Regions from separate parts of the Synechococcus sp. A15-24 genome, predicted to be linked through region 1. Evidence: predicted binding sites of a transcription regulator. Region 1 holds the regulator's gene; each other region holds the start of a gene.

The links. Region 1 encodes NtcA, which controls nitrogen genes in cyanobacteria. Its sites were predicted from a motif close to GTANCNNNNGNTAC; they were not measured.
Region 2: a site for NtcA is predicted at 5,336-5,349, ahead of SynA1524_RS08455 (DUF4278 domain-containing protein). Genes of this name have one in related genera too.
Region 3: a site for NtcA is predicted at 2,245-2,258, ahead of SynA1524_RS07150 (MSMEG_0569 family flavin-dependent oxidoreductase). Genes of this name have one in related genera too.
Region 4: a site for NtcA is predicted at 2,104-2,117, ahead of SynA1524_RS12480 (DUF4278 domain-containing protein). Genes of this name have one in related genera too.

Annotation. Positions count from the first base shown of each region.
Region 1 covers NZ_CP047960.1:320,323-327,886, reverse strand. The annotation lists gene dcd (dCTP deaminase) at 1-97, opposite strand, end outside; gene SynA1524_RS01625 (cob(I)yrinic acid a,c-diamide adenosyltransferase) at 97-690, opposite strand; gene rph (ribonuclease PH) at 839-1,588, shown strand; gene ntcA (global nitrogen regulator NtcA) at 1,648-2,361, shown strand; gene SynA1524_RS01610 (DUF3084 family protein) at 2,389-3,543, shown strand; gene SynA1524_RS01605 (RuvC family protein) at 3,540-3,980, shown strand; gene SynA1524_RS01600 (DUF3146 family protein) at 3,958-4,215, opposite strand; gene pth (aminoacyl-tRNA hydrolase) at 4,212-4,823, opposite strand; gene SynA1524_RS01590 (TatA/E family twin arginine-targeting protein translocase) at 4,830-5,063, opposite strand; gene psbH (photosystem II reaction center phosphoprotein PsbH) at 5,071-5,271, opposite strand; gene psbN (photosystem II reaction center protein PsbN) at 5,358-5,498, shown strand; gene SynA1524_RS01575 (alpha-mannosidase) at 5,486-7,564, opposite strand, start outside.
Region 2 covers NZ_CP047960.1:1,475,399-1,482,962, forward strand. The annotation lists gene SynA1524_RS08420 (UDP-N-acetylmuramoyl-L-alanyl-D-glutamate--2,6-diaminopimelate ligase) at 1-931, opposite strand, end outside; gene SynA1524_RS08425 (glutaredoxin family protein) at 957-1,238, opposite strand; gene yidD (membrane protein insertion efficiency factor YidD) at 1,238-1,516, opposite strand; gene rpsD (30S ribosomal protein S4) at 1,593-2,201, shown strand; gene SynA1524_RS08440 (hypothetical protein) at 2,338-3,690, opposite strand; gene SynA1524_RS08445 (hypothetical protein) at 4,207-4,401, shown strand; gene SynA1524_RS08450 (hypothetical protein) at 4,576-4,959, shown strand; gene SynA1524_RS08455 (DUF4278 domain-containing protein) at 5,088-5,255, opposite strand; gene SynA1524_RS08460 (hypothetical protein) at 5,669-5,851, opposite strand; gene SynA1524_RS08465 (fatty acid desaturase) at 6,022-7,143, shown strand; gene SynA1524_RS08470 (DUF4079 domain-containing protein) at 7,379-7,564, shown strand, end outside.
Region 3 covers NZ_CP047960.1:1,267,579-1,275,142, reverse strand. The annotation lists gene SynA1524_RS07155 (IolE/MocC family protein) at 130-873, shown strand; gene SynA1524_RS07150 (MSMEG_0569 family flavin-dependent oxidoreductase) at 881-2,191, opposite strand; gene SynA1524_RS07145 (MSMEG_0572/Sll0783 family nitrogen starvation response protein) at 2,377-2,859, shown strand; gene SynA1524_RS07140 (Nit6803 family nitrilase) at 2,880-3,896, shown strand; gene SynA1524_RS07135 (MSMEG_0568 family radical SAM protein) at 3,889-4,980, shown strand; gene SynA1524_RS07130 (MSMEG_0567/Sll0786 family nitrogen starvation N-acetyltransferase) at 4,983-5,684, shown strand; gene SynA1524_RS07125 (sll0787 family AIR synthase-like protein) at 5,681-6,658, shown strand; gene SynA1524_RS07120 (MSMEG_0570 family nitrogen starvation response protein) at 6,711-6,992, shown strand; gene SynA1524_RS07115 (nuclear transport factor 2 family protein) at 7,038-7,505, shown strand; gene SynA1524_RS07110 (DUF3050 domain-containing protein) at 7,508-7,564, shown strand, end outside.
Region 4 covers NZ_CP047960.1:2,219,682-2,227,245, reverse strand. The annotation lists gene SynA1524_RS12490 (Zn-dependent hydrolase) at 1-1,169, shown strand, start outside; gene SynA1524_RS12485 (DUF1028 domain-containing protein) at 1,166-1,840, shown strand; gene SynA1524_RS12480 (DUF4278 domain-containing protein) at 1,852-2,019, opposite strand; gene ureC (urease subunit alpha) at 2,223-3,932, opposite strand; gene SynA1524_RS12470 (urease subunit beta) at 3,936-4,256, opposite strand; gene SynA1524_RS12465 (urease subunit gamma) at 4,267-4,569, opposite strand; gene SynA1524_RS12460 (urease accessory protein UreD) at 4,588-5,523, opposite strand; gene ureE (urease accessory protein UreE) at 5,622-6,074, shown strand; gene SynA1524_RS12450 (urease accessory protein UreF) at 6,071-6,739, shown strand; gene ureG (urease accessory protein UreG) at 6,739-7,341, shown strand; gene urtA (urea ABC transporter substrate-binding protein) at 7,459-7,564, shown strand, end outside.

The sequences.
Region 1 (7,564 bases):
GCTGCTCGGGATCCAGATGGCGGACCAAGCCCTTCTGGAAGGGTTCGAGCATGCCCTGCGCGGCCTGTTCGGCGATCCAGCGATCGTTCTTGAGCATCAGAAACCTCGACGCAATTGGGTGACCTGATCAGCCATGGCCACGATGCTGGGGGGAATGGCGGGCCCTGTGATCACCACATCCATGGCGGGCGGCCGCTGGTCGAGGGCATCCAGCAGCGCGCCCTCCTCGACGTAGCCCAACCCAACGGCGAGGCCGACTTCATCCAGAACCAGCTGATCGATGTCGCCATCACGCAGATGGCGACGGCAGGACTGCCAAACCGCATCAACAGCCGCCGCACCACCAGGGTGATCAGCTTGAGAAAGACAAGCCGGTACATCGGGGCGGAGCCAGGTGAGTCCGCCGCAAAGACGTACGCAACCTTGCGGTCCCTGATGCACCCCACCTTTGAGGAATTGAGCAATCAGCACTCGACTGCCCAGCCCAGCGGTGCGCATCGCCTGGCTGAGAACACTGGAGAAGCTGCCGCGATAGGTCGCGGTGTGAACCTGAAGCTGCCCCTCCGGCTCCACCAGCTGCAGGGGTGGGCGAACCGGCACCAACGGAAGGAGACCAGCCTGCTCCAGAGACCTGTGGTCCTGAGCCACGGAGTCCGAGGAACGATGGCTTGAGGTGAGGCTGGCGGTCATCTCGGCTGCAGGCATCCGGGAGATCCCGGCAGACCTTGAATGTAGCGGTGCAAAGCCACCCCACAAGGGTCAAGACACCATCCATGGTGTGACGTTCCATCAAGCCGGGGCATCGCCTGTCAGGCTTGATGACAGCTGTGATGCGCCGATGCCTGCACCCACGCCCCCGCGGGCCGATGGCCGGGGAGCTAGTGAGTTGCGCCCCTTCTCCGTGGACTGGGATCCGATGTCCTTCGCCCTCAGCTCCCTCATCGTGCGTACGGGCCGTACCGCAGTGCTCTGCAGCGTTTCCTTGGAGGAGGACGTCCCCCGCTGGCGCCGGGGGAACGGTTGCGGCTGGCTCAGCGCTGAATATCGACTGCTTCCCGGTTCGACACCGCAACGGCAGTCGCGAGAGTTGATGAAACTCTCGGGCAGAACGCAGGAGATCCAACGCCTGATCGGTCGCAGTCTCCGGGCTGTTCTCAACATGGACGCCCTCGGCGAGCGCACGCTGCTGATCGACTGCGATGTGATCCAGGCCGACGCCGGCACCCGCACCGCCTCGATCACCGGGGCCTGGATCGCCTTGCGCCGAGCCTGTGATCAACTCCGCTCCCAGGGTGTGTTGACGCAGGATCCGATTCGCCAGCAGCTGGCGGCGGTTTCGGTAGGGTTGATCGACGGGATCCCGCTGCTGGATCTCGACTACAGCGAAGACAGCCGTGCCGACGTGGATCTCAATGTGGTCACCGCCGGTGATGGCCGCCTGCTGGAACTGCAAGGGACGGCAGAGCAGGCACCCTTCAGCCGCTCCGAACTCGATGCCATGCTCAACCTGGCTGAATCAGGACTTCAGGAGCTGATGCAAGGTCAGCGTTTCGCCCTGGCCACAGCCGCCGGTTCAGCGATTTCGTAATAACGACTACATGGCTCGTCAGGGCACATTCGTAACTTCCCAGCAGTTGCGAGGAAACCATGGTGGCTAACAGTGGTTTCAGTCGCTATTCCCCCCAGCAACCGCAGGTTGCGGGTGCAGCCGAACGAAACCGCACCCTTCTGGATGTCATCCGTGATCTGGATGGAGCCAGCACCGAGTTGGTGGAACGCAACAAGACGATTTTCTTCCCGGGGGATCCGGCCGAAAGGGTGTACCTGATCCGTCGCGGAGCCGTGCGCCTGTCCAGGGTGTACGAATCAGGCGAAGAGATCACCGTGGCGCTTCTGCGGGAAAACAGCCTGTTCGGAGTGCTGTCACTGCTCACCGGACACCGATCCGACCGCTTTTATCACGCTGTTGCCTTCACGCGGGTGGAAATGGTGACCGCACCGGCCGCCTCTGTGCGTGCTGCCATCGAGGCGGACACCGGTGTCGGCCTGCGTCTTCTGCAGGGTCTCTCCAGTCGGATCCTGCAGACGGAAACGATGATCGAAACCCTCACCCATCGCGATATGTCATCCCGATTGGTGAGTTTTCTGCTCGTGCTGTGCAGGGATTTCGGCGTGCCCGATGAACTTGGCATCACGATTGATCTGCGCCTGTCTCATCAAGCCATTGCCGAAGCGATCGGCTCCACACGCGTCACCATCACCCGTCTGCTGGGAGACTTGCGCCAATCCGGACTCGTGCAGATTGACCGCAAGAAGATCACGGTGTTGGATCCCATCGCCCTGGCCAAGCGGTTCAGCTGAGTCCACCCCCCGTGCGATGGGGGTCTGATGAGCGGCTGGCTGCTGATCCTGGCTTTGCTGATCCTCGGAGGCGTGCTGTCGACCCTGGGGGATCGGCTGGGCAGTCGCGTGGGAAAGGCTCGGCTCAGCCTGTTCAATCTGAGGCCGCGTCGCACAGCTGTCTTGATCACAGTGCTCACCGGCAGCCTGATCAGTGCTCTGTCCCTGGGTCTTCTGCTCCTGGTGAGCCGCCAGCTTCGGGTTGGACTGTTCGAGCTCGATGCCCTCCAGGCCAGACTCAGGGACAGCCGTGCGGCCCTTGATGCGGCCGAAACGGAGCGGCGCGAGGCTCGGTCAGCGACGGAGCGGATCGAGGCGGAATTAATTTCCACCCGGCAACGGTCCGCAACCCTTCGCCGAGAGCTGGAACCACTGCAACAGCAAAAGCGTCAACTGGAGCAGGAACGGAACCGACTGAACGCCGACATCCAGGCCAGGGACGTCGATATTCAGCGGACGGAAGCCGAATTGCGCGGTGTGCGCGATCGGATCAAGGCTGGGGAAAAGGAGCTCAAGTCTTTAGAGCAGGACCTGCTGGCCTTGCGCCGTGGATCCGTTGTACTGCGCAGTGGCCAGGCCCTGGCGACTGCCACGGTGAGGCTGGAGAAACCAGGTCAGGCCAAGCAGGTGGTGGATCGGTTGCTGCAGGAAGCCAACCAAACCGCCTACGTAAGGGTCAGACCAGGGGAAACCCCGGATCGTCAGATCCTGCTGGTTCCCCGAGGAGATGTGGAACGGCTGCAACAAACCCTGCGTCAATCCGGCACCTGGGTCGTGTCGATGCGTTCGGCTGGCAATGTGCTGCGGGGTGAGTCCGTGGTGTATGCCTACCCGGATGTGAAGCCGAACAGAACCATCACCCGCGTCGACGAGGTGCTGGCCACCACCACCCTCGAGCAGGACGAACGCGGATCAGAGGCGGTCAGAACACGGCTCAACCTGCTGCTGGCTTCAGCCTTTGCAGAAGTTCAACGCCGTGGTTCGCTCAGTGAAGGACTGCAGTTCGATGGCAGCGCACTGAACGAGCTGGGTCTCGCGCTGGTGGATCGAACCGACAACGAACCGCTCGAGCTGCAGGTGATCGCTGTCCGCAGCAGCGACACGGCGGATCCTGTCGCCGTCAGGGTGATCATGGAGCCATGAGCCATCTGGTGGGACTTGACCCCGGTCGTGCCAAGTGCGGCCTGGTGTTGGTGGATCCTGATCAGCGCCTGGTCATCGATGGTGTCGTGCTGCCCCCATCGCGCGTCATCAGTCAGCTGAAGACCTGGTCCAACCAGGGGGAGCTGCGGTTGATCCTGTTGGGGAACGGCACCAGCTCAGATCAATGGAATTCAGCGTTGCAACGACTGGCCTCCATTGAAATCGTTGATGAAAGGGGAACAACCCTGCGCGCCCGGGAGCGCTACTGGCAGCTCTGGCCCGCCTGGGGATGGAGGCAACTGCTGCCGCGGGGCCTGCGGCTTCCCCCTGGTGAGTTGGATGCGGTGGCAGCTCTGGTGATGGTCGAAGATCACCTCGGCTATCGGTGCCAGTGGCCTCAGCCGCGACCGGCCTTCAAAAGCGTGCCCGTACCGTGAAGGTGTAATCCCCGCCGGGCTCCAATCGATAGTCGGCGCGCACCAGAAAGCGCAGCAACGCGTCCTGAATAAGGGCTCGCCCCAGGGACGGCTCAACAGTGAGCTCACCGCGATCGAAGGCCCATTGAAAGGTCCACTCGAAACCGCCTGCCGAGACTTCACCCTCAACACATTGATCACTGAAGCACTGCCGCAAAACCCTGAGGTGGGCTGTCGTGGCGGGAAGCGCTGTCATTCCACTAAGGCCGGACGGAAGCCGTTGATCCAATTGCCGGCGCGGTCCAGACCCTGGCGCTGAATGCGCTGGATGGCCTTTAACACACCGTCCAGCACGGCATCCACCTCAGGCTGCTCAGCACGACTGAAGGGACCGAGCACGTGGGACACGGTGCGCGCCCGCCGTTCCGCGGGATTGTCAGCAGGAGCACCAATGCCGATGCGCAGGCGCGGAAAGGCCTGAGTACCCAGGTGCTGGATTGTGCTCCGCAAACCGTTGTGACCTCCAGCACTGCCCTGGGCCCGCAACCGCAGACGTCCCAGGGGGATGTCCATGTCATCCACCAGAACCAGCAGTTGTTCCGGCGTGAAGCCAAACCAGTCGAGCGCTGCGCGGATGGACCGACCGCTGTCGTTCATGTAGGTCTGAGGCATGAGCAGCCTCAGTCGGCTTTCACCGATGCCGCACTCCGAAGCCAGGCCATGCAACTTGCTCTGCTGACGAAAACTGAAGCCCTCGCGTGATGCCATCCGCTCCAATGCCATGAAGCCGATGTTGTGACGGGTTCCCTCGTACTTCGTGCCTGGATTGCCCAGGCCGACCACCAGCCGGAGCACATCGGCCATCAGGAGTCAGTCGTTGGAGGGTTTCGCGGTGGGTTCTTCAATGTCGGAAGAGGGCTGCTGTTCCGGATCTGCCATGGCTTTGTTGATTTCCCGCTCGAATTCCTTCGAGGCCGATTGAAAGCCCTTCAATGTTTTTCCAAGTGTTCGGCCAAGCTCAGGCAAACGCTTGGGGCCGAAAACAAGCAATGCAACGGCGCCGATCACCGCCATTTCGGGTAGGCCGACTCCGAAAACATTCATCGATCGATCAACCCAGACCGTTCCAGTTGACGTTGATACCTTCCAGGATCAGCGACTTGTTGTACAGCTGAAGAATCACCAACAGGAACACCAGGAACAAGACCATGAAGATGCCCATCACGGGCGTTGTTCCCCAGCCGGGGACGACCTTGCCGTACTCGGAGTTCAGAGGGCGGAGAAGGTCTCCCAGACGGGTGCGTTGAGCCATGGCGACGCTTTGGGTCTCGGGTGAATTGAAGTCTGGATACTGTAGGGGCCGATTCCGTTTCGGGGTCGGTCCTGTCGAGAGATGTGATGGAAACGTCGTCCCCTGCCCTCTCCGTTGCTATCGGAGTGCTCGCCGTTCTGCTCGGCATGACCGGTTTCGGTGTGTACCAGGCCTTCGGTCCGCCGTCCAAGGCGCTGGATGATCCCTTCGACGATCACGAGGACTGAGCCAACCGCAGCTCAACCAGTTCCCCTGGTGCCAGTTCGATCCAGTCGTCAGCGGCGACCGCTCGACCCACCTTCCAGCCTTCTCCAGGCTGCCAGCGGCACCGTGAAGCTCCTGGATTGAGCAGTTGCAGCACCACGCCGTTGGCGTCTGGGCGCAGAGCGATCGGACATAGCCGGCGTGGAATCGCTGGCAACCAGCGGTGTGTCCCCATCGATGCCTGGTGCTGTCTTGCCGCGATCGGTCCGTGCCAGCCAGGTTCGCGAAAGCCGATGGCTGCCTGCGGTACCGCTGCGTGGGCCCAGCTGCCTTGAAACGGCATCAGCGCCAATCGCATCCGCTGCTGGCCCTGATCCGCCGATGGATCCGGCCAGGTGGCACCACGCAGCAGCGAAACACCCAATCGATCCGTGGCCCCATCCACCCCCTGCGGACCATCCAAGAGAACAGCGATGCCGCCGCCGGGAGCCTTGGCCTGACAGGCCAGCCAGGAGATCGCCGGCACTTCCCATCGCTCTTGTTCACGGGGGGTCTGGGGATGCGCTGGACGTTCGATCACCCCGCCACTGGTATCTGCCGCAAGACGCACCGCCGTTGATGCGAGGGGGATGTCCAACCGCAGCAGCTCATGGCGCTGACACCAGTCCACAGACACGATCAGCTCCAACCAGGGGCAATCCGCTTTGAGGCGCAGATCCAGGCGCATCCGGCTGGCACCCACCCGATAGGTCACTACGAGCTGGGCCACCAGTGGACCGGACTCGCGCAGCTGAACCGACCCGACGGGCACCAGCTCCAGCGGATGCCTCCGGTATTCCGCAGTGATGTCCCAGGCATCCCAGAACTCACCCCTGTCCCGGTAACGGCAGGGGCGCAAAGGTGCCGAAAGCTGATCAACCCCCTGAGCATCCCGAAGCTGCAACAGCCCTACAGGGGAGCACTCAAACTCCACTAAGCCATTGCTGACACGCCAGATCTCTGGCGACACCCGCACCACGCTGACCGGATGCCTGGGCGCGATCTCCCCGCTGCCCGCAGGACCATCGCTCAGCGCCACAGAACAGATCCCGCGCTGCTCGGGCAGCTGCACCCACGTGCCGCCCTGCACGCTGGGCTGCTGTGGCAGCGCCGCACCATCGGCATGCCAGGCCCCATGCGGCAATTTCAGAAGTGGAGACCAGCGGGCCAGTGGCTGCCAGCCCATCCACAGCCAAGTGGTGCTGGCACCAGATCCAGAGCCAACATCCAGCAACTGACGCAGGCCCTGATCACGCTCATTTCGGGCCTGACGGCGGGCCCGGCGCCAGATCGGCTCCGCCTGGTCAAACACCTCTGGGATGGAGGTACCGGGAAGGATGTCGTGGAATTGCTGAAACAGCAGGGGACGCCAATCGCGACCAACGGACGGGCGGCCTGCGAAAGCAAGAAGCGCTGCCACAGTGTCGCTCTCCCGCAGCAGGCGCTCCAGGCTGCGGTTGTGACGTTTCTGATCCGGACGGCTGGTGGCACAGCCGCGATGCAGCTCGAGGTACAGCTCATCCCGCCAGACCGGCAACTGCCCTGCCATGGGCTCAAGCCTGTCGAGGTACTGACGCAGTGACCCCGCCTGCCTGGGCAGCGCCAAGGGTTCCGGATCCCAGAGCTGCATCTGCTCCAGCATCTCCTCGGTGGGTCCGCCACCGTGGTCGCCGACCCCAGGGATCCACAACAACTCCGAAACACCGCTGCATTGCTGCCATTGGCGCTGCTCCTTGAGGATGTCCAGTGGATCCCCACGCCGTCCGATCGGGGGGAGCATCAGGCTCATCACATCCCCCCCACCGCGGCTGCGCCACCGGAACAAACGATGGGGGAATGGATTACTGGCATTCCAAGCCAACTTGTGGGTGCAGAACCAGCGAACACCTGTGGCATGCGCGACGGCAGGGAGACCAGCTGCAAACCCGAAGCTGTCCGGCAGCCAGGCCAGGTGATGACGCCATTCTGGAAATGTTTCGCGGCTGTATGCCTGACCGATGGCGAACTGCTGCCAAAGCGACGCTGTGCTCACCAGCACACAATCCGTCTC
Region 2 (7,564 bases), 1.2 Mb from region 1:
TCATCAGGTTGAAGCGCCCCAGCAGCGGAGAACAGAAAGCGCCGGATCCGGCGGGACTGAGCAAGCGTCCATGGACGCCCTGTCCGGTCATCTCGAGGTCGACCATCTGCAGCTCCGCTTGCGGGTCTCCAAAGGAGCTGCGCCAGCAACGACCCCCCAGCTGCTCGGCGAGACGGCTCCCCCAGGGGTCATCGCTGTTCACCACCGCCGAAGGTCCGTCCCCGTCCAGCAGGGGAGGCGTGAACAGACGCGCCTTGGCCTTGTAATAGGCCTCCATCGTGCGGTGGTAATCAAGGTGGTCCTGGGTGAGGTTGGTGAACACAGCCCCCGCGAAGCGACACCCCGCCACCCGCTCCTGAACAAGGGCGTGGGAACTCACCTCCATCGCCGCCAGCTGGCTGCCGGCACTTGCTGCTTCTGCCAGCTGGGCTTGCAGGCGATCAGCCACCGATGTGGTGTGGGTGGCCGTGATGCTGTGGCCAGGCCAACGGTTCACCAAGGTGCCGAACAGGGCGGTGGGCTGACCAACTCGAGCCGCCAGATGCTCGATCAGGTGTGTTGTGGTGGTTTTGCCATTGGTACCGGTGACACCGATCAGTGCCATCCGGCGGCAGGGATGCCCCCAATAGGAAGCCGCTAATTCACCGATGCTGCGCGCCACTGGCTCGCGCAGCACTAACACCGGCTGATCGGCGGCGGGAGGCAGCTCCTGCGCGGCGGAAGGTCCGATCACAGCAGCGGCAGCACCTGCCTGCAATGCCTGCCTCCAGAAACGACCGCCATCAACGCGCTCCCCCGGCAGGCCCAGAAACAACGATCCCTCACCCACCAGGCGCGAATCGCTGGTGATGGACATGAGCTGGGGATCGACCAGACCGGCAGGCACATCCAGGCCGACATCCCGCAGCAGGTCATGCAACGACTGACCCATCCGATCGGCCACAACTCGGCTCGTTCTAAGCCGATCCAGCAGGGTTGGACAGGGTCCGTTGCAACCAGTTGAACAGGCCCTCACCGGCCAACCGCGGTGACACCCGTGGCAGCTCCCGGCCCTGGGCCACCAGCACCGGCACCTCCAGGTCGTATCGGCCCTTCAGCTCGGTGGGTAAGTCGTGGCCGTCGATGTCAATCACCTGCAGCGTGATCCCAAGCCCAGCCAGGTTGAGGGCCATTAATCGTTGTTCGAGCCCCTCACAGAGACAGCAGCCCTGGCGGCTGTACAGCACCAACACCTGCATCAGTCCGGCACCGGATCACATCCGCAGGGGGTGAAGGGGTGGCAGCGCAGCAGCCGTTTCACGGTGAGCCAACCACCCCTCCAAGGGCCGTGCCGCTGAATCGCCTCCAGGCCGTAGGCGCTGCAGGTGGGGGTGAAGCGACAGCGGGGACCGATCAGCGGCGAAATGAAACGCCTGTAGAAATTGATTCCAGCCAGCATCAGCCAGGCCAGCGCGGCGTTGATCGCAGCGAGTACGGAACCCAATGGGCTGACCGATACAGTGGCTGGTTCGTGCACTTGCGGCGTCACCTGGGACTGATCCGGTTCCAGCATGGCCAAGCCCGGCACGAATCCAACCTCTACCTTCCCATCCATGGCTCGATACCGCGGCCCTCGTCTGAGGATCACGCGGCGCTTGGGAGACCTCCCCGGTCTCACCCGGAAGGCCGCAAAGCGGTCCTATCCCCCCGGTCAGCACGGCCAAGCCCGTCGCAAGCGCTCTGAATACGCGATCCGTCTCGAAGAGAAGCAGAAGCTTCGCTTCAATTACGGCGTCTCCGAGCGTCAGCTCGTGCGTTACGTGAAGAAAGCGCGCGCCCAGGAGGGTTCCACCGGAACCAACCTGCTCAAGCTGCTCGAGAACCGTCTCGACAATGTCTGTTTCCGCCTCGGCTTCGGTCCAACCGTGCCCGGCGCCCGTCAGCTGGTGAACCACGGCCACGTGACCGTGAATGGCCGTGTCACCGACATCGCCAGCTACCAGTGCAAACCCGGCGATGTGGTCGCCATCCGCGAGCGCAAGTGCAGTAAACAGCTGGCTGAAGGCAACCTGGAGTTCCCCGGTCTGGCCAACGTGCCGACCCACCTGGAACTGGACAAGGCCAAGCTCAGTGCCAAGGTCACCGGTCGCTGTGAACGCGAGTGGGTTGCCCTGGAAATCAACGAACTGCTGGTGGTGGAGTACTACTCCAGAAAGGTTTAAGTTCGGTTCATAACGAGAGCTCTCAGCTTTTTACGAGTACCCATTCAAACTTTATTCAATCTCCTGATACCGTTTTTATTGAACGGTATCAGGAGATTTTTTTTGATTTTTTCCTTTTAGTTAAACACCATTTTGTCTAATTAATTAGTGCCTGATACATTACCCTTGAAAGCAATCTAATGCCATCGTCATCTTTCAAAGTTTTAAAATCAGGCATATTATTGTAAAAAATTGACAAATCATCTAGCAATTCAGGATGAAATTGGAAAGTAAACGATTTTCGTATTTTTTGAGTTTGATAATCTAAATAATTTATGCAAGTAGCTGCTACTTCTGTGCAGACTTCTCCATTTATACGAGTTGAGCAAACAATTTCAACAGATGTTGGTAGATTCAAAATCCAAGATAGATCTGATATCAATATCTTCTTTCTTATAGGATAAACTGCCTTGTGCAATTCTCCAAATGCCCAATTAGCAAAAAGAATTGCTTCCTGGTTAACTACATCGCTATGAAACATTTCTATATGGAGGTTTTTTTCATAAGTAATAAATTTTTCGACAACACCCAGTTCATGCTCGTGAGATAGCTCATGACACATAAGTAAATTTGAAAATTCATCACTAGGATGCAGTCCAGAATGCGAATATTTCTTTAGGTCTACTTTGCCGACCTCAGGCTTAAGGTTAAGCGCAACTGCAAAACAACTATCATTCCAGCCTTTTGCAACTATCTTTTCATTTCTATAAACACATAAACTTTCTCCAACCAAGATAATTTCCGTACACTTCTTCCTGAGATTGTCTAGATAGTAATTACTATCTTCACAATTAATCAAAAATGATAAACAGTCATCAGTCGCTCTTTTAATTATCTCTATATGAGCCTGAGCAGCAAGTTGATGACCTAGGCAAATAAATATAGCAGGAGATGAGTTTGAATCCCTTGAAAGTATAATTTCCTCAGCAACTTCTTGCAAATCTTCTAGCTTAATACTTGTATCATCAAAGCTTTTGCAATCTTTTAAAGTTGGATAACCCCCCTCTACGAAACACATAATACAGTTTTTAATCAATTCTATTAAAAGTTCATTATTTAAAGGACCAGCCTCCCAGAGTGGTATCAATATTGAATCGCAGTCGGCTATATATTGAGACAAGTACGCAATATTTATAGATGCTTTAACCTCATTCCCATATGGATTTACTCCGACATGCTTAGCGGGCTCTATTATACAAATAGAATTTCTATAAATTCCAGGATATTTTAGAATTTCTTTTAAATCATTATTCGATCTTACAACTCTTTCCAAAGGACCTTCTTCTCCCCATTGACTATTGGCAAGTAAATCCAATTTCTTATCATAAAAAGGTTCAAGCAAACTATTTGAATCTCTATCATTTATGAAATCGGCCAAAAGAAATTCAATACTTGTTCGATTCGATTTTCCAGGCCTGAAAAAGCCAGCCATAGCTTTAAATACTGACATTTTCAATATTAGCCTCTTTGTCAACCGTATTTTAGTATCTAGTACGACAGAGTGGCATGGCATTAGCGCTTTAATGATAATTAAAACGTAATCGATAGTGAAATAGAATGTCTATTTATTGCTTATCTAGTGTGTCAAGCGTCCACTCACAAGGGCGAGCAATCAAGATCTCGTTGACCACTGTATTGGGAGCTGCTGAGGCATTTATTGCCAAGTACGCAGAGTGGATCAATAGTCACGGCGTTGATCTCACCTCGGCTCAACCAAGCGAATGGGCGGCTAGCTAAAAATCAGTGTTGGCAGCGGTTCAGATCCTTGGAGCGTTCTGTGTCAGAAGGTCAGCGGCATAACCAACGCTTAGCCAGCTCCAGGAGCCCAACCAGCCTCAGTACGCCAAGTTGGTGCTAGAGCTTGCACCGGTTTTTATGCGTGCTGAAGTTTTCCAGATGGTTCGATCCAATACAGTTCACACCCCTAAAGGAGCTTTACAACGGACTTACAACTGAAGGAGGTGCCATGAGTCGATCAAGGTCGTACAACCGCTTTCATCGTTATCTGGCTCGGCAGAAACGCCGTGGACTGCGCTCCGTCCTGCCGCAGTACCAGATGGAGTATGAGTACTACGGAACGCCCATTGATCACAGCCAAGACATGCTCAACAGGCTGAAAGGACGTGAAATCGAGCTTGAGCTGCTGGAAGCTCAGGCCTGACTAACTAATTAGCCAGCTTCAGGAGCCCAACCAGTTTCAGCACGCCACGTTGGTGCCCAGAGCTTGCAACTCTTCTGAGAAGGGCGCCTGGGCCAGCTGGCCTCAGAGCCTTCGGTGGAACGCACAACGTGATCGACATTAATTGAACGGGCAGAACGTTGAGCTCAGCTCGCTTTGACTGACTTCTCAGAGCTAGAGGCGCATCCCGGCAATCGTGACTTCGAGAGAGTCAATGCACTGGTCTGCATGGGCTGGGAAGGCATCGAGTCAGCAGCAGTCCAAGAAGAGCCAACAGCAGAACTCTTCATCGCAGAAGACAAGAGCTTCGTGGAATGCACATGGACCGCAGGCTTCAGCCTGAGTTCAGGCTCCTACGAGTTTTACGGCGAGGGCGAGACCTACACCGGTGAAGAGGATGCTGTCGAGAAGTACGACACCAGTTCACTGGAGGGCGGCCTTCAGGTTGCAGTGAGAGTTCTTGAGGAATTGCTTGGCGATGACCAAGTCGAATCAGCAAGAAAGATCGTTGAGCAACTTCAGGAGACCAATCCAGAGTGATTCCGGCTTAGTTCCTGAACAGCGCCGCCTCCGTATTCACTGCGCATTCCTAATCAACTCGTCAAACTAGTCCAACCAAAAAGAAACCCCCGCTTGAGGCAGGGGCTTGGGATCTGATTCAGCCTTGATCACTTGGTGTACGAAGCACCTCGGTAGGTCAGGCGTGGATGAGCGTTGCGAGCGACTTCTTCGCGGCAGGTGTTGTAGTGCTCGCGGCGGTAGGTCAGCTCGACACAAGCTTTGAGCGAAGGTGCTTGGGCTTCGTAGGAGTGACCTCTGTAGAGAAGAGCAGTCATGGTTTGTCCCTCAGAAAATTCCAAGTCCCCGTTCCGTGGCTTGGAGTGTCTGCGCCCCTGCGTACAGAGGTGAACGTTTTGTAGCAGTTGCTACAGACAGATCATACGCCCGTGTCAAGCCTATGAACGTGCGTAACAACCTCGCTTCATCATTCGCGCAGGCTTGTCGCTATCTGTCTTTGTTGAGCCAAGTGCCTGACGGAATGAGGCATTTGCTCAAACCCTACTCAAACTCTCCAAAATTTCTCAAAAAGCAGTACAGTACTAAAAAGGTGGACTACTCAAAAAGGTCTGATTTTCAATTCTGGCCACAGCCTTGGTTGTGCCGAAAGCTCTTTCAACTCCTGCCACCTTCACCAGGGGTTGGCAGGAGTTTTTTTATGCCAAAAAAACCTGATCCCAAGAAGTCACAGTCACTCGGCGATTTTCAAAGACTGCTCTAAATGATTGACGTGTCTTTCCAGGATAATTTCACGACGGTGCATCTCAAGCTCACGCTTATGGGTTTTCTCATCGATCCGGGAGCGACCACCATTCATCATCTCCGAGTAAGTAAGAGCTCTTGGTTTTTTTTGAGGAAGGCCCTGGTCGTCCATCCAAATCATGGATTAATCGATTAACATATTGAACAATCTAGCGTCATTCGAGAGAATGACGTCCCAATGCATCAATACAGATCAAATCCTTAAGAATTCAGCTCAAACAATTCAGACAAGCGTTCCGAACGAACTATTTCAAGATCAACAATCCAACTGAGCTCATTCCCTTGACACATGACGCCACCACAAACCTGTCATCAAGAGCCCTTAGGCGCATTGATTTAAACATCAAGCCTTACATGCAAAGCGACGACGGAATTGCGACCTGGCAAATTATCAACACGATAATCCCGTTGATCATATGCTGCATTGCCATTGGCAATCTCACCAACGAACTAACATCAGTCTCGCTCGTTTTAGTCCCAGCACTTTTTATATTAATCATTCTATTTTTGAGCAGAAGCTTTTCACTGATGCACGACTGTGGTCACCACAGCTTATTTGGATCGAAAACTGCTAATCGAATTGCCGCCTTTCTGTTGAGCATTGTCCACGCAATGCCTCATCACCCCTGGTCAAGAGGCCATGCATTTCACCACAAACACAACGGTAATTGGAATCGATACAGAGGCCCGTCCGCTCTCACAACACGTCGCGAATACAACGCAAGAAACAAAAGCTCTCAATTCATGTACCAATTTTTACGTCATCCAGCAATACTTCTCCCAGGGGGATTCTACTATCTTGTTCTCAAACCAAGAGCAGCACTAATGCTTGGCCTTATTGAGCTCACCGCCAACGCATTCTCGGATGCATTTTGCAAACTTTCAAGCGGGCAAACATTCAACATAAGCTCATTTATCAACAGTCATAAGTCAAGCTTCTTTTACACTAAAGGAGAAGTTTATGACACAACTGCCAATAGCATCTGTGTTTTACTGGCCTGGTATTGGATTGGAAATACGATTGGTCACTGGCATTTTTGGATTTTATATTCAGCCATCATGAGCGTCAGCGCCGCAATTATGATCGCTGTCTTTTTTGTTCAGCACAATTTCCCAGAATCATATGCTAGCGGCGACAAAGATTGGAGTTACCTCAAGGGAGCAATTGACGGATCATCTTTTTTAATTATGCCTCGTATACTCAACTGGTTTACAGCAGACATTGCCTACCATCACGTTCACCACTTGTCCGAAAGAATCCCTAATTACCGCCTTCGTATGTGCCATGAATATAATGAGAACAAATTCAGCAGCGTTAAGCGACTGCAACTTCATCAACTCTGGAACTGCTTTTCATTGATCCTTTGGGACGACGAAACCTATCAACTCACCTCAATCGATTGACAATGATTTATTTTTACATAAAGCAATGAGAACCTCATTAAACTTCCTTTCGCATTATCGAAAGAATTCACGTTAAAGATACGTGCTTAGTGCAATAACATCGGTCGTTGTGAGCGCTGGCGGAAAATCAAGATCAACGAATATGGATCGTGAGGCAAGTCCACCGCAAGGTCCGATGCGCTTTGCCCCCCTGTGCCCCCGATGAGCGACCCTGGTCTAAGGATTGCAATTGTTTTTGGCTGAATCTGAGGCTCTGCAGAACCTCAGCTCCCATCAATGGTGGGGGCTGATCCATCCGGTGGTGATGATGTTAATCGTCTACCCCGTGACGGGAGCGACGATCCGATTGGGAATCCTGGCGCGGGAACGGCGATTGGAGATCAACCCGATTGCGGACACGGTGCCCCTTGAGCATGCCCAG
Region 3 (7,564 bases), 950 kb from region 1:
AGCCGCACTTGTTCACAGACGAGCACTGACGTGGTGCTTTTGCTGCAATCTCTCTGGGGCTGGAATGGTTCTCTCGAGTCAGCTTCCAGCCGTGCTTCAACTCACGGATTTGATGGTCTCGAATGCAATGTGGTTCATTCGTGTCTGGAGCGGATTGATGCAGCGGAGGTTCGGCAGCTCCTCGGTAAGAGAAGGCAGGCGCTGATCCTCGAGATCACTACTGGGGGCGGCTACACCCCAAATCTGGCCGATGGTCCTGAACAGCATCTCGAACAACTTGAGGCGTTGCTGAGTCGTGCGATGGCCATGGAACCGCTCAAGATCAATCTGATCATTGGCAGTGACAGCTGGTCTGAGGACGTTCAACATCGTTTTTTCAGGGCTGTTCTCGACCGCATCGATACCGTGCCCTGCGCCGTGATGCTGGAGACCCATCGCAGCCGGAGCCTGGCTAACCCCTGGCAGATGCCGGTGTGGCTGGAGCGACATCCACGGATGCGGCTCACGGCAGACCTGAGCCATTGGTGTTGTGTTGCCGAGCGGTTGATGACGCCTGATCTCCTACCGGTGCAGGCCATGGCAGGGCGGGTCGACCACATCCATGCACGGGTCGGTCATGCCCAGGGCCCCTCAGTCAGCCATCCCTTTGCGCCGGAGTGGACCGAAGCATTGGAGGCTCATCGCTCTTGTTGGCAATTCTTTCTGGAATCGTTTGATCAGGAAAAGGCGCCGGCCACTATTACACCTGAATTCGGCCCTGATGGCTACATACCACTGAAGCCCTTCAGTGCTGAACCGGTGGCTGATGTCGACACTCTCAACACACAGATGGCCTCCTGGCTCCGCACCGCCCTGCACAACTCCATGCGTTGAGAGCAGTTCAGGAGCCCAGGATCGCGGTGCACTCCAGCCGCTCCTGGCTGGCATCGCGGCGTTGCAGCCGCAGACTGATCAGCCTCGCGAGGTAGTCGGCATCGTCGCTGACGCCGCAGAAGCGACCGGATCCCCAGGTGTGCAGCCAGGGCAGGCCAAGGAAGTAGAGCCCCGCGCTCTGGGTGACCCCACGCTCATGGGCCGGCAGACCGGCACCATCGAACACCGGAGCATCGATCCAGCTGAAGTCGCTGCGGTACCCGGTGCACCAGATCACCGCAGCGAGTGGATCCCGGCTGAGATCGATGCCGGGGTCGGCCATCGCTGATGGTTGCCAGCAGGGTGAATAGGGGGGCTCGAGGGGGGCCTCGATGCCCTGCTGCTGGATCCAGCTGTCGATGCTGCTGCGGATGCGGCAATAAACCGCATCGGCCTGATCGAGGTTGCCGGCGAGATCATCGGCAAAGCCGATGTGGTCAGTGGCGATGGTTGCGAGACGGCCATGCAGACGCATGCCCTCGGTGGCGCGCTGGCGCAGATCGATCTCACGGCCACCATCGCGACCGGTGAGGAAGTGGTTGGTTTTGGCGCGGACGCTGCGGGGGTCGGCATGGTCGCTGATCGGCATGTCGTAGTAGCCCATCCGGTCCAGCCAATCGACCACATCCCGGCCGCGGTACACCCGTGGGGATCGAGGGGCGCTGCCCACACTGAGGTGCACGGTGCGGCCGGACAGGTGCAGGTCCTCCGCGATCTGGCTGCCGGACTGGCCGTTGCCCACCACCAATACGGGGCCTTCCGGTAGAGCCGCCGGGTTGCGGTAAGCACGGGCATCGAGTTGGAGCACGGAGGCCGGCAGCCGTTCGGCCAGGGGATGGCGCCGGGGGGCGTGATACCCGCCGGTGGCCACCACCACATGTTCGGCCTCCATCTCGCCTTCGCTGGTGCTTAGCCGATAACCACTGCCTTTCGGGGTTAGCCGTTGAACGGCGACCCCCTCGCGCACATCTCCACCCACGTGCCGCGCGAAGCGTTGCAGGTACGCCACGATCTCTGCCTTGGGCATGAACCCCTCGGGCTGGTTGCCGTCGTAGGGGAAGTCCGGCAAGCGGCATTGCCAGTTGGGGGTGACCAGGCAGAAAGAATCCCAGCGTTGCTGATCCCAGGCGTATCCGATGCGGTGCTTTTCCAGCACCACAGGACGGATGCCCCTTTGTTGCAACTGGTAGGCCACCGAAAGTCCGGCCTGACCGGCTCCGATCACCACAACCGCATGATCGGCCTTGAATCGGGCGCCATCATGCGCGCTATTCAGCATCAATCAACACAAGACTCAAGATTTCTATTTTTCTTGAAATTAACACTTGTGTTGTAGCGAAGGCCACCGAATTTGATTGCGCTCCCGCTGTCAGCCAGTTTGATTCAGTCTCGAATTTGGTCGTATTTCGTACATTTTTTGTGGGCCGACCGGAGCCAATCTTAGGGTGCTTATGGTTTCTTCACATGCCTGTCGTCGATCGTCCCGCCAACCAGCCGGGGGATTATCTTGTTGACTACGAGGAAAAAGTCTTTCCCGATGTGAAGGCTGAGCCGGGTGAAAAGGCCTTGGTCACGTTTCACACCGTTGCTTTCGAAGGTTCTATTGGCCTGGTTAATCTTTTGCAGGCCAGCCGTCTGATTACCAAAGGGTTTGAAACCTCTGTTCTGCTCTATGGCCCTGGCGTCACCCTCGGTGTGATGCGTGGATTCCCCAAGCTCGGTGATGCCGCCTTTGATGGTCACCTGAACTTCAACGCACGGCTACAGAAGTTCATGGATCAGGGGGGAAAGGTGTACGCCTGTCGCTTCGCTCTGCAGGCGCTTTACGGACACAGCGAGAAGGCGCTGATGCCGGGCATCACCCCGGTGAATCCCCTTGATGTGCTCGACATCGTGCTGATGCATCGCAAGGAAGGGGCCTTCATCCTCGACACCTGGACGCTCTGAGTCGTCGTCGTACCTATTTCATGGTGACCACTGTCAAAGTTGCCGCTGCCCAGATCCGTCCCGTGCTGTTCAGCCTGGATGGATCTCTTCAGAAGGTGCTCGACGCGATGGCCGAAGCGGCGGCCGAAGGCGTTGAGCTGATCGTCTTTCCGGAGACGTTCCTGCCCTATTACCCCTACTTCTCATTTGTTGAGCCCCCGGTTCGCATGGGGCGCTCCCACCTGGCGCTCTATGACCAGGCTGTGGTGGTGCCCGGACCGGTCACGGATGCGGTGGCAGCGGCCGCACGGCAGCACGGCATGCAGGTGTTGCTGGGGGTGAACGAACGGGACGGTGGCACGCTCTACAACACCCAGTTGCTGTTAAATAGTTGCGGCGAGATCGCTCTCAAGCGCCGCAAGATCACTCCCACTTATCACGAGCGGATGGTGTGGGGGCAGGGGGACGGTTCCGGCCTGTCGGTGGTGTCCACCCCGCTTGGTCGGGTCGGGGCGTTGGCCTGCTGGGAGCACTACAACCCCCTGGCGCGCTACGCGTTGATGGTCCAGGGCGAGGAGATCCACTGCGCCCAGTTCCCCGGGTCGCTGGTCGGGCCGATCTTCAGCGAGCAGACCGCCGTCACCATGCGGCATCACGCCCTGGAGGCCGGCTGTTTCGTGATCTGCTCCACCGGATGGCTGGATCCGGATGACCATGCGGCGATCACGCCAGATGCGTCGTTGCACAAGGCGTTTCAAGGGGGCTGTCACACCGCTGTGATCAGTCCTGAGGGCCGCTACCTGGCGGGTCCCTTGCCCGACGGTGAAGGCCTGGCCATCGCCGAACTCGATCTGGCCCTGATCACCAAGCGCAAGCGAATGATGGACAGCGTCGGCCATTACAGCCGTCCGGAACTGTTGTCGCTGCGGATCAATCGCAACGCGGCCGTAGCGATGCAGGAGATGGCGAGCGATCCGGTTCCATCCGAAACGTCGATGGCCGAAAGGTCATTGGCCGCCGGGATGTCCCATGTGATCGAGGAGATCAACCATGTCTGAGCTCGGACGCCTGGTGACCGAACTGCAGGTGAAGGGGGTTCGGGCCGAACCACTGGAGGGAAACCGGGGCCGTCGCGGCGGGGCTGGACCCTCTGACCACAGGGCCCTGAATGTGGATGGCACCACGGTGATGGTGCCCGTTTACAACGACGTCTCCGGCTCATCGGCGTACAGCCTGGCGGCACGTGGTGACGGCTTGACCCTGACCGGTCCTCAGCAGGACGCCCTGCCGGTGGTGACCACCACCGATGAACCGGCCTTCTATGGCCTGAGAACGGCGGAGGGGATCCCCTACCGCTCCATCGCCTTGCTGCACAGCCGAGATGTGCTGGCCACCACGCTGTTGCAGACCTGCATCCGCTTCCGAGATCGCTCCCAGTCCTGCCAGTTCTGCGCCATCGAGCAGACCCTTGAGGACGGCGCCACGGTGATCCGCAAGACCCCGGAGCAGGTGGCCGAGGTTGCGGAAGCTGCGGTGTGCCTGGATGGTGTGAAGCAGCTGGTGATGACCACCGGCACCCCCAACAGCGATGACCGCGGCGCCCGGCTGATGGCCGAGACGGCCGCGGCGGTGAAGCGTCGGGTCGATCTGCCGATCCAGGGGCAGTGCGAACCCCCCGATGATCCGATCTGGTACGAGCGGATGAAGGCTGCGGGAATCGACAGCCTCGGCATGCACCTCGAGGTGGTGGAGCCGGAGGTGCGGCGTCGCATCCTTCCGGGCAAATCGGAGCTCAGCCTCGAGCGTTACTACGCGGCCTTCGCCGATGCTGTCGCCGTGTTCGGGCGGGGAGAGGTGTCCACCTATCTGCTAGCCGGCCTGGGCGACAGCCGGGAGGCACTGCTCGACTGCAGCCGCCGCCTGATCGAACTGGGGGTCTACCCGTTTGTGGTTCCGTTTGTGCCGATCTCCGGCACACCCTTGGAGCACCATCCGGCACCGGACACAGCCTTCATGGTCGACGTCTACAAGGGGGTTGCCGAGCTGCTGCACCAAGGAGATCTGCGCTCCGAGGCGATGTCGGCCGGTTGCGCCAAATGTGGAGCCTGTTCGGCGCTGTCGCTGTTCGAGCAGGCGGCCTGACCATGGTGTTCTGTCTCGATCCCAGCAGCCGTGGCATCGGCCGCAGCATCAGCTCCGCCCCAAGCCTGTTCACCCCTTCGGTGCGGGCTGGCATCGGCATCGACGCCGATGATTTCCGCCTGTCGCCCACCGCCAGTTCGGATCGGTTCAGCTTTCACCTGCTGCGTCCCGATTCGCCCCTGATCGCGGGTTACTGGTCGTTGCGGCGCAGCATCTTCTGCGAGGAGCAGCACGTGTTCGAACAGTCCGATCGGGATGAACTCGACCGCATCGCCTGTCCGATCGCGGCCCTGCATCACGGATGCGACCCCGAGCTGGAGCAGGAGCGCCGGGAGGAAAACGGTCTGAAGGAGGACGGTCCGGAGGCGCAGGTGGTGGGTGTGGTTCGGATCGTGGAGACCGAACCACGGCTCTGGTATGGCGGACGGCTCGGGGTGCACAGCGACTTTCGCCGTCACAACCAGATCGGCAAGGGGTTGATCTGGAAGGCGGTCACCACCGCCAACGGCTGGGGCTGTGATCGTTTCATGGCCACGGTGCAGATTCAGAACGTGCGTTTCTTTCGCCGTCTGAATTGGGCCTCGATTGAGGAACTCGAGATCCGTGGCATCCGGCATCACCTGATGCAGGCCGATCTCAAGTACTACGCGCCGTCGCGGGAGCGGCGGCCGTCATGTTCGCTCCTGCCATCCCTTGCCGCATGAGCTTTGCCGAGCTGATGGATGGGCTGCGGCTGCACAGCGGTCTTCTGGCCAAACGCGACATTCAGCCAGCGGCCGGGATGTTTTGCCACCAGCCTTTCCCACAGCTTGGTGCAGCGGGGATGCTGGGGGATGATGCCGCTCTGCTGCCTCGCGAGAACGGCCAGCTGTTGCTGGCCTGTGAGGGCATGCATCCTGGGCTGGTGGAGGAGGACCCGTGGTTTGCCGGCTGGAGCGGTGTGCTGGTGAATCTGAGCGACATCGCGGCGATGGGCGGTCGACCGCTGGCGTTGGTCAACAGTGTCTGGAGTGGTGGTGCCGATGCGTTGCAGCCTCTGCTGGAGGGTATGCGATTCGCCTGTGAGCGCTTCGGAGTGCCGATGGTGGGGGGGCATTCCAATCTGCAGAGTCCCTACACAGCCTTGTCGGTTGCCGTTCTTGGGGTGGCAGAGGGGCCGGTGCTCTCCGCCCGGGTTGCAGCACCCGGCGACGAACTGTGGATGCTCGTGAACAAAAGCGGAGCCTTCTACCGCCATTACCCCTTCTGGGATGCGGCCACCCATGCCACCCCAGCTCGACTGCGCTCCCATCTGGGCCTGCTGCCGGCACTGGCGGCTGAGGGCCTGGTGCGCGCTGCCAAGGACATCAGCATGGGTGGACTGACGGGAACGTCGGTGATGTTTGCCGAAGCGTGTGGCTTGGAGCTCAGCATCGATCTGGATGCGGTGGACCGCCCTGATGGGGTGGAGGAACAGGCCTGGCTCAGCTGTTTCCCGAGCTTCGGCTACTTGCTGGCCGTGGATCCGTCCCGGACTCCAACCCTGGTGCGGATGCTGCAGGGCGATCCGGACCTGATCTGCTGTCGGATCGGTCGCTTCAGCACCGGTGAATGCCGGGTGCTGCTGCAGCGCTCCGGGGCGTTGGATTGCCTCTGGGAGGGGGCGAGCGGACTCACCGGATTCGGCTGTGGCGGATGAGACAGCGATGCCGAATGGCCTGTTGCAGGATCCACCAAATGTGTACGGATGGATGCCTGAGGTTCGCTTTCAGTTGGAATGGCCGGATGGCCAATCCAGCACGTTGTATTCACCATCAACTGTGATTCTTGAGTATCTGAAACCCGGAGATTCATTTCGGGTGTCGGAACTGGAATCGTTGGGTGTCAGGGCACTGCGGGCCGCCTCCGAACGGGTTCGTGCCCGCTATGGATTTGCCTGCACCCGCACGGATGAAGAGGAATCCCAGCTGCGCCTGTGGATTGCCCGCTACGAGCCCGATCAGAACGTGCGGGTGATCAGCCAGTTGCCCTGACCCTATGATGCATCCCCTCTTTCTTTTCCCCAATTTGTTGTTGCCATGACCGGAAAACCTCCCTTTCCACCGTTCACCCTCGAAACCGCGCAGCAGAAGGCACGGATGGCCGAAAATGCATGGAACAGCAAGGATCCAGACAAGGTTTCATTGGCCTATACGGAGGACAGTTTCTGGCGTAATCGCAGTGAATTCATCCACGGCCGGGCTGAGATTCTCGCTTTTTTGCAACGCAAGTGGGCGAAGGAACTGGACTACAAATTGATCAAAGAAGTGTGGGCGTATTCCGGTAACCGCATCGCTGTGCGTTTCCAATATGAGTGGCATGACTCCGAGGGGCAGTGGTTTCGCGCCCATGGCAACGAGAACTGGGAATTTGCCGAGAACGGGTTGATGCGCCGGCGTGAGGCCAGCATCAACGACGTGCCGATCGCGGAGGGCGATCTCCTGTTCACCTGGGGTGATGGCCCAAGACCCGATGATTTCCCGGGTCTGACGGAACTGGGCCTCTGACGATGGATCTCCAGCGCCATCCCTTGCCGGAGGCGATTGTTTCGATCGCAGATCTTCGG
Region 4 (7,564 bases), 410 kb from region 1:
GGCTGCAGCCCGATGGCAGCGTCTGTCGACGGGGTTTCTCGACTGAGGACGTTGCGGGACGTGCCTTGCTGGCCCGATGGATGAACGAGGCTGGTCTTCAGGTTCGGATCGATACGGTGGGCAACCTGATCGGTCGGCTTCAGGGGTTGGATCCGGATCGCCCAGCACTGATGACCGGTTCCCACCTCGACACCGTTCCCACCGGTGGGCGCTTTGACGGTGTGTTGGGGGTTCTGGCAGGTCTTGAAGTCTGTCGCTCCTTGCAGGACAACAGCATTTGTCTTCAGCACGATCTCGAGTTGATCGCCTTCGCCGATGAGGAATCGACGATGGTTGGGTGCAAGGGCATGGCCGGAACGGCTTCCTGTGACCCCAAGGCCTATGCCACCAGCAATCGGGAACCGATCGAGGACAATCTCGCTCGTATCGGTGGCCACTGGCCATCGTTGGCCTCAGCGCGTCGGGCGGACGATGCGTGTGCTGCTTTTCTTGAGCTTCATGTGGAACAGGGAGGCGTGCTCGAGCAACGCGGTGACGACATCGGTGTGGTGGAGGGCGTTGTGGGACAACGCCGTTTCAGCATCCAGGTGGATGGTCAGCCGAACCACGCCGGCACCACGCCGATGACCCTGCGGCAGGACGCTCTGGTGGCGGCGTCTCGGATCGTGCTGGCAGTGGAGACGATGGCACGACAGCACCCGGGCGATCCCGTTGCCACAGTTGGTCGACTCGAGGTCTGGCCCAACGCCGCCAATGTGGTGCCGGGCTCAGTGGCACTGACCGTTGACCTTCGGGATGTGAACTCAGTTGTGCTCGATCAGTTGGTGGCTGAGTTGATGCAGCAGGTGGAGCGAATCGGTGCCGAAACCGGATGCCCAATCCAGTTGGAACCGCAATTTGAGGTGGAACCCACAGCTGCAGCGGATGGAGTGATGGCAGCGATCGTCTCTGCTGCAGAGGATCTGGGGTTGTCGCATAGCCACCTCCCCAGCCGTGCCAGTCACGATGCTCAGGAGATCGGGCGTCGCTGGCCGATGGGAATGATCTTCGTCCCCAGCCGTGGTGGGCTCAGCCACTCAGCCAAGGAATTCACCAGTGACGAGCAGTGCTGGGCTGGGGCTGCCGTCTTGCTGGGGACGCTGCAGCGTTTGGATCTCGAGCTGTCTTGACCTTTTCAATCCTGGCGCGAGATCCCAACAACGGTCGTTTCGGCGTTGCCGTAGCGACCTGTCACCTGGCCGTGGGCTCCACTGTTCCCCACATCCGATCTGGAGTTGGTGCCGTCGCAACCCAAGCTCACACCAATCCTTATCTGGGAATTTGCGGACTGGAGCGTCTTGAACAGCATGCGGATGCGCAGGATGTGCTGAACAGCCTTCTGCTGGATGACCCCCAACGGGATTGGCGCCAGTTCCATCTGATCGATCTTGATGGGCGCACGGCTTGCTGGACTGGAGTTGAGTGCGGCGGATGGGCCGGTCATCGGCATCATCCCAACCTTTCGGTTGCGGGTAACTGCCTGGCTGGCGAAGTGGTGCTGGAGGCGATGGAACAGACGTTTCTCACCAGTGATCCCAACTGGAAACTGGGCCATCGTTTGATGACTGCCCTGCTGGCAGGAGAGCAGGCTGGTGGCGACCAACGTTCACCAAGCTGCACCTCCGCCGCTCTGCAGGTGAGCGGCGAAGCGGCATTTCCATTGCTGGACCTTCGCGTTGACTACCGTGCCGGTGCTGTCGAGGAGCTGATGGAGCTCTACGAACGCAGCCAGGATCGATGGGCTCAGCAGTGGCGCGATGAACTGCTGGAATTGCCCATGCTCAACCGGCTTGTCGCCTGAAGAAGCGGTTTTCAGCGCAGGTAGCTGACACCCCGGTAGGTGAGCTGAACCCGGGCCTGACGCACATCAGCCTGGCGGGCTTGATACACGTTGCGGCGGTAGGTGAGTTGCACGCTCTGCTGTTGAGCAGCGTCTTTGACCTGCTGGTAGGCGTGACCTCTGTAGAGAAGAGTCGTCATGGTGGTTCCTCGAAGCAAGCTCAGGTCCCCGTTCCATGGCCTGAGTCGAACTGCGCCTTACCGAGAGAGGCAAGGTGAACGTCTGTAGCAGTTGCTACAAATTAATTATGCAGAGACGGAATTCTTGAATGTCGTTCATGGTGATACCAACTTGACTTTTCTATTGAATTGGTGAATAAGAAAACCTTGCGGTGTCCTCTGCATTACAGCAACAGATAGCGCTGGGCCAGGGGCAGCACCTCAGCGGGCTCGCAGGTGAGCAGTTCACCGTCGGCGAACACCTCATAGGTCTGCGGGTCCACGCTCACCTTGGGCAGCGCTGCATTCAGCTTGAGGGCGCTCTTGCCCACGCTGCGGGTGTCCTTCACCGCCATGCAAGTGCGGTCAAGCCTGAGTTTTGATTGGATGTCGGCATCCATCGCCGCTTCGCTCACGAAGGTGAGACAACTGGGGGCGAGGGCTTTGCCGAAGGCGCCGAACATCGGCCGGCCGTGCACGGGGCCGGGGGTTGGGATCGAGGCGTTCGCATCGCCCATCTGGGCCCAGACGATCGAACCGCCCTTCACCACTAGTTCCGGGCGAATGCCGAAGAAGCCCGGCTTCCACAGCACGAGATCGGCGAGCTTGCCGGTTTCGATCGAGCCCACCTCGCTGCTGATGCCATGGGCAAGAGCGGGGTTGATTGTCACCTTGGCGATGTAGCGCTTCAGCCGATGGTTGTCATTGCGGTTGGAGTCTTCCGGCAGTGCACCGCGCTGCACCTTCATCTTGTGGGCGGTCTGGAAGGTGCGGGTGATCACTTCGCCCACGCGCCCCATGGCCTGGGAGTCGCTGGCGATGATCGAGAAGGCGCCCAGGTCGTGAAGGATGTCTTCGGCGGCGATCGTTTCGCGGCGAATCCGCGATTCGGCAAAAGCCACGTCTTCCGGGATCTTCGGATCGAGGTGGTGGCACACCATCAGCATGTCGAGGTGCTCCTCAAGCGTGTTGCGGGTGTAGGGCCGGGTGGGGTTGGTGCTGCTTGGCAGCACATTCGCTTTGCCGCAGATCTTGATGATGTCCGGTGCATGGCCGCCGCCGGCACCTTCGGTGTGGAAGGTGTGAATGGTGCGTCCCTTGATGGCGGCGATCGTGTCTTCCACGAAGCCGGCTTCATTCAAGGTGTCGGTGTGGATGCACACCTGCACATCCATCCGGTCGGCCACCGACAGGCAGGCATCGATCGTTGCCGGTGTGGTGCCCCAGTCTTCATGCAGCTTCAAGCCGCAGGCGCCGGCGCGCACCTGTTCTTCCAGGGCTTCAGGGGTGCTGGCGTTGCCCTTGCCGAAGAAGCCCAGATTCACCGGCAGGCCTTCCGCTGCCTGGAGCATTCGCCCGATGTGGAAGGCGCCGGGGGTGCAGGTGGTGGCGTTGGTGCCGGTGGCTGGTCCGGTGCCGCCTCCCATCAGGGTGGTGACGCCACTGGCCAGAGCTGTTTCGATCTGCTGGGGGCAGATGAAGTGGATGTGGGTGTCGATGCCACCGGCCGTGAGGATGTGACCTTCCCCAGCGATCGCCTCGGTGCCGGGGCCCACCACGATGGTCACCCCTTCCTGGGTGTCGGGGTTGCCGGCTTTGCCGATGCCCACGATCCGGCCGTCTTTCAGTCCGACATCGGCTTTGACGATGCCCCACCAATCCAGGATCAGAGCATTGGTGATCACCGTGTCGACGGCGCCCTCGGCTCGAGGGGTCTGGGACTGGCCCATGCCATCGCGAATCACCTTGCCGCCGCCGAACTTCACCTCGTCGCCGTACACGGTGAAATCCTTCTCGACTTCGAGGATCAGCTCGGTGTCGGCCAGGCGAACCCGGTCGCCGGTGGTGGGTCCGTAGGTCTCGGCGTAGGCCTGGCGGGAGATGCGGTAGGGCATGGGTCAGGCGTCGAGGGGTCCGTTGATCTGGCCGTTGAAGCCGATGACGCGTCGCGCACCGGCGAAGGGAATCAGGTTCACGTCGCGGCTGTCGCCGGGTTCAAAGCGGATGGCCGTGCCGGCGGGGATGTCGAGCCGTTGACCGCGGGCTGCGGCCCGGTCGAACTGCAGGGCGGCGTTGGCTTCGGCGAAATGGAAATGGGAGCCCACTTGCACAGGGCGATCCCCACTGTTGGAGACGCTCACCGTGGTGACGGGTCGGCCTGCATTCAGTTCGAGTTCACCCGGTTCGGGAAGCAGTTCGCCTGGAATGAGAGGTGCCATGGGTTCTGTCTCAGCGAATCGGGTCATGCAGGGTGACGAGCTTGGTGCCATCGGGGAAGACGGCCTCGATCTGCACCTCATGGACGAGCTCGGGTACGCCCTCCATCACCTGGTCCTGACGCAGCCAGGTGGTGCCTTCCTGCATCAGCTCCGCCACGCTCTTGCCGTCACGGGCGCCTTCAAGCACCAGAAAACTGAGCCAGGCCACTGCTTCGGGGTGGTTGAGCTTCAGGCCACGGTTCAAGCGCCTCTCGGCCAGCAGCGCCGCGGTCACGATCAGGAGCTTGTCCTTTTCCTGGGGACTGAGATGCATGGAGAGCCTGGGTCCTCTTCAGTGTGTCGTTGCAGCGGTCGGTGAAGCGTTCGCCGTGAACGGTTGTCCCATCAACGGCTGTTCCTGCAGGGGCCAGACCCGAGGAATGCGCGGCGTGGAGAGTCCCCGTAAGGCGCGGGTTCGTGCCCAGATTCGGCTGAACCAGAAGCGGGCATCGCGGCTGGAGGGGCCGGCGTAGCGGGCGATCAGCCCTTGATCAAGGCTGCTGCAGCGCATGGTTCCCTCAAGGCCGTCACGGTCGCTGCGGGCTCCCGCCAGCAGCAGGGTGATCTGCTCACCGGTCAAGGGCATTGGTGCTGCCCAAACCAGTGAGCCGAACACGGGAGCACCACCAAGTCCGTGGGGGTCGTTGAGGCTGGTGTCGCTCAGTTCCAGCCGGTCCACCAGCTCCCATCGGGGCTGGTGCGCCCCTTCGCGCTGAATCTCAAGGCAGGAGCGCCAGCGCCCGCGACTTAGCTGCTCCCCTGCGGCGGTGCGCCCCAGCCGCACGATCTCGGCGCTGAGAAATGAGGCGTTGTTCGGCAGGCTCACCGTTAGGGTCTGTTGGAACAACGCGTCCGCGTAGAGCACCAGTTCTTGGGGCAGCCACTCCAGATCACTGGTGTCTTCCAACCTGCAGGTCACGGACTGCTGGGTCCAGGCTCCGTCGGGATTGAGACGGCTGCGGCCCACGGAGCCGTAGACCTTCTGGGCCGCCACGCTGGTGATCAGGCTGCGACTGTCAGGGCCGAGGTCAAGCTCAATGCTGAGCTCATCGCCTCCCACCAGGCCGCCGGCGGTGTGGAGAAGGGGCAGCTCACAGCGGCCGTGATCCCCCACGTCTGCCCGCAGCAGCTTGAACGGAGCTGTGCATCCCCCCTGGTGTTTGGTGCTGCCGTTGGTGGTTTGGAACTGCAGCCGGCAGCGGCCGTGCCAGGGCTCAAGGGATTGCATGGGGGCACGCTCCTTCGCCGTGGGATGAAGCTCGGTAACAACCATCACCAAATGCTGGCCCACGGCTGGGCAGGCTTGAGTTTCTACGTGAAGCACGGGTGACGCAGGCCGTTCTTGTTCTGGATCAACGGCTTGCCGCCAGGGCTGATCAAGCTGATCTGCTGTTGCCGCTCACGGCGGATGAACGCAGCGTTGTGCGTGGCCGTCGCCGCACGGACTGTGGCCGGGAGGTGCTGTTGCAGTTGCCAAGGGACGGGGCCCTGCAGCCAGGGGATCAGCTCAGTGATGCCGCTGGTACAGCCAGGGTGGAAGTGACGGCAGCCACCGAAGCGCTGTTGCGGGTGCGGGCGACATCAGCCTTGGCGTTGATGCAGGCGGCTTATCACCTGGGAAACAGACATGTGGCCCTCGAGCTGCATGAGCAGGATCTGTATCTGCTGGAGGACGCCGTGTTGGCGACGATGCTGGAAAGCCGTGGTCTGCAGCTCAGTCGCTGTCAGCGACCGTTCCGGCCCGAAGGCGGCGCCTACGCAGGCCATCAGCACGGATGAGTTCGCTGGCGCTGCTGCAGCTGGTGAGCCCCGCTCTGCCGGTTGGTGGCTTCAGTTATTCGGAGGGATTGGAAGTTCTGATCCAGTCGGAGACGATCAGAGATGAGCAGCAACTGCAGGCCTGGTTGGAGGCGGAGCTGTCGCGGGGGGCGATCCGATTGGAGGCGGCGGCGTTGCCATCGCTGCTGCGTGCATTCACGGCATGGTCAGCAGGAGAGACCGCGGCCTGCTGCCGGGTGCTGGATCTTGATGGCTGGCTGCTGGCCGGTCGTGAATCGGCTGAACTGCGGGCTCAGCAACGACAGATGGGTGGGTCGTTGCTCAATCTCCTCGCGGAGATGGGCCACCCCTTGCCGGAGCAGGTGGCGTTGAGCTGGCCAGCGGCCTGGGCATGGGCAGCGCAGGCCTTGGGGGTGGCGGAGAGCGAGATGGTGGAGGGCTACCTCTACGGCTGGGTCGCCAATCAGCTCAGTGCTGCGGTGCGGCTCTTGCCGTTGGGCCCCAGCCGGGCTCAGCAGCTGCAGAACCGCTTGCTGCCATTCATCATTGGGCAGGCCGAGCAGCTGCAACGACGGGATCCCCGGCAGTTGTGGACCAGCGGCGTTGGGGCTGGCATGGCGCAGCTCGCTCATGCTGAGTTGTATTCCCGCTTGTTTCGGAGCTGATGAGCAGCAAGTTGCGTCTTGGGGTGGCCGGTCCGGTCGGTTCCGGCAAAACTGCGTTGGTGGAGGCGCTTTGCCACAGACTGCGCGGTCAGCTTGAGCTGGCTGTTGTCACCAACGACATCTACACCCAGGAAGATGCGCAATTTTTGACGCGCGCTGGCGCCCTTGAGCCGGAACGGATCCGCGGCGTGGAAACGGGCGGCTGTCCGCATACGGCGATCCGTGAGGACTGTTCCATCAACCGGGCGGCTGTGGCCGATTTGGAGAAACAGTTTCCGGATCTGGATCTTGTGATGGTGGAAAGCGGTGGCGACAACTTGGCTGCCAGCTTCAGTCCGGAGTTGGTGGACCTCTGCATTTATGTGATCGATGTCGCCGCTGGGGACAAGATTCCCCGCAAGGGAGGGCCTGGCATCACCCGATCCGATCTGCTGGTGATCAACAAGATCGACCTGGCACCCCTAGTGGGTGCCGACCTCTCGGTGATGGAGGCGGACACTCAGCGAATGCGGGGCGAGCGTCCCTGGTGTTTCACTAATCTCCAGAGCGGCGAAGGATTGAAGGAAGTGGAGGCATTTGTGTTGCAACAGCTACCGAATTAAGTCAACGAATCGCGGCAATTCTCAAAATGTCGTAGTCGATACAAATCGGGTCTTGGACGGTTCATACGGTTCTATTGTCGCCCTCATGGCGGTCTCATCCACCGTGTGTCTTTCTTCATGAATTCAACGTTTACGAAGCGTCTGCTAGCTGCTTTCGCTGCCACAACAGTGGGAGTCACAATGACCGCCTGTGGCGGAGACAGTGGTGATTCCGCTGGTGGTG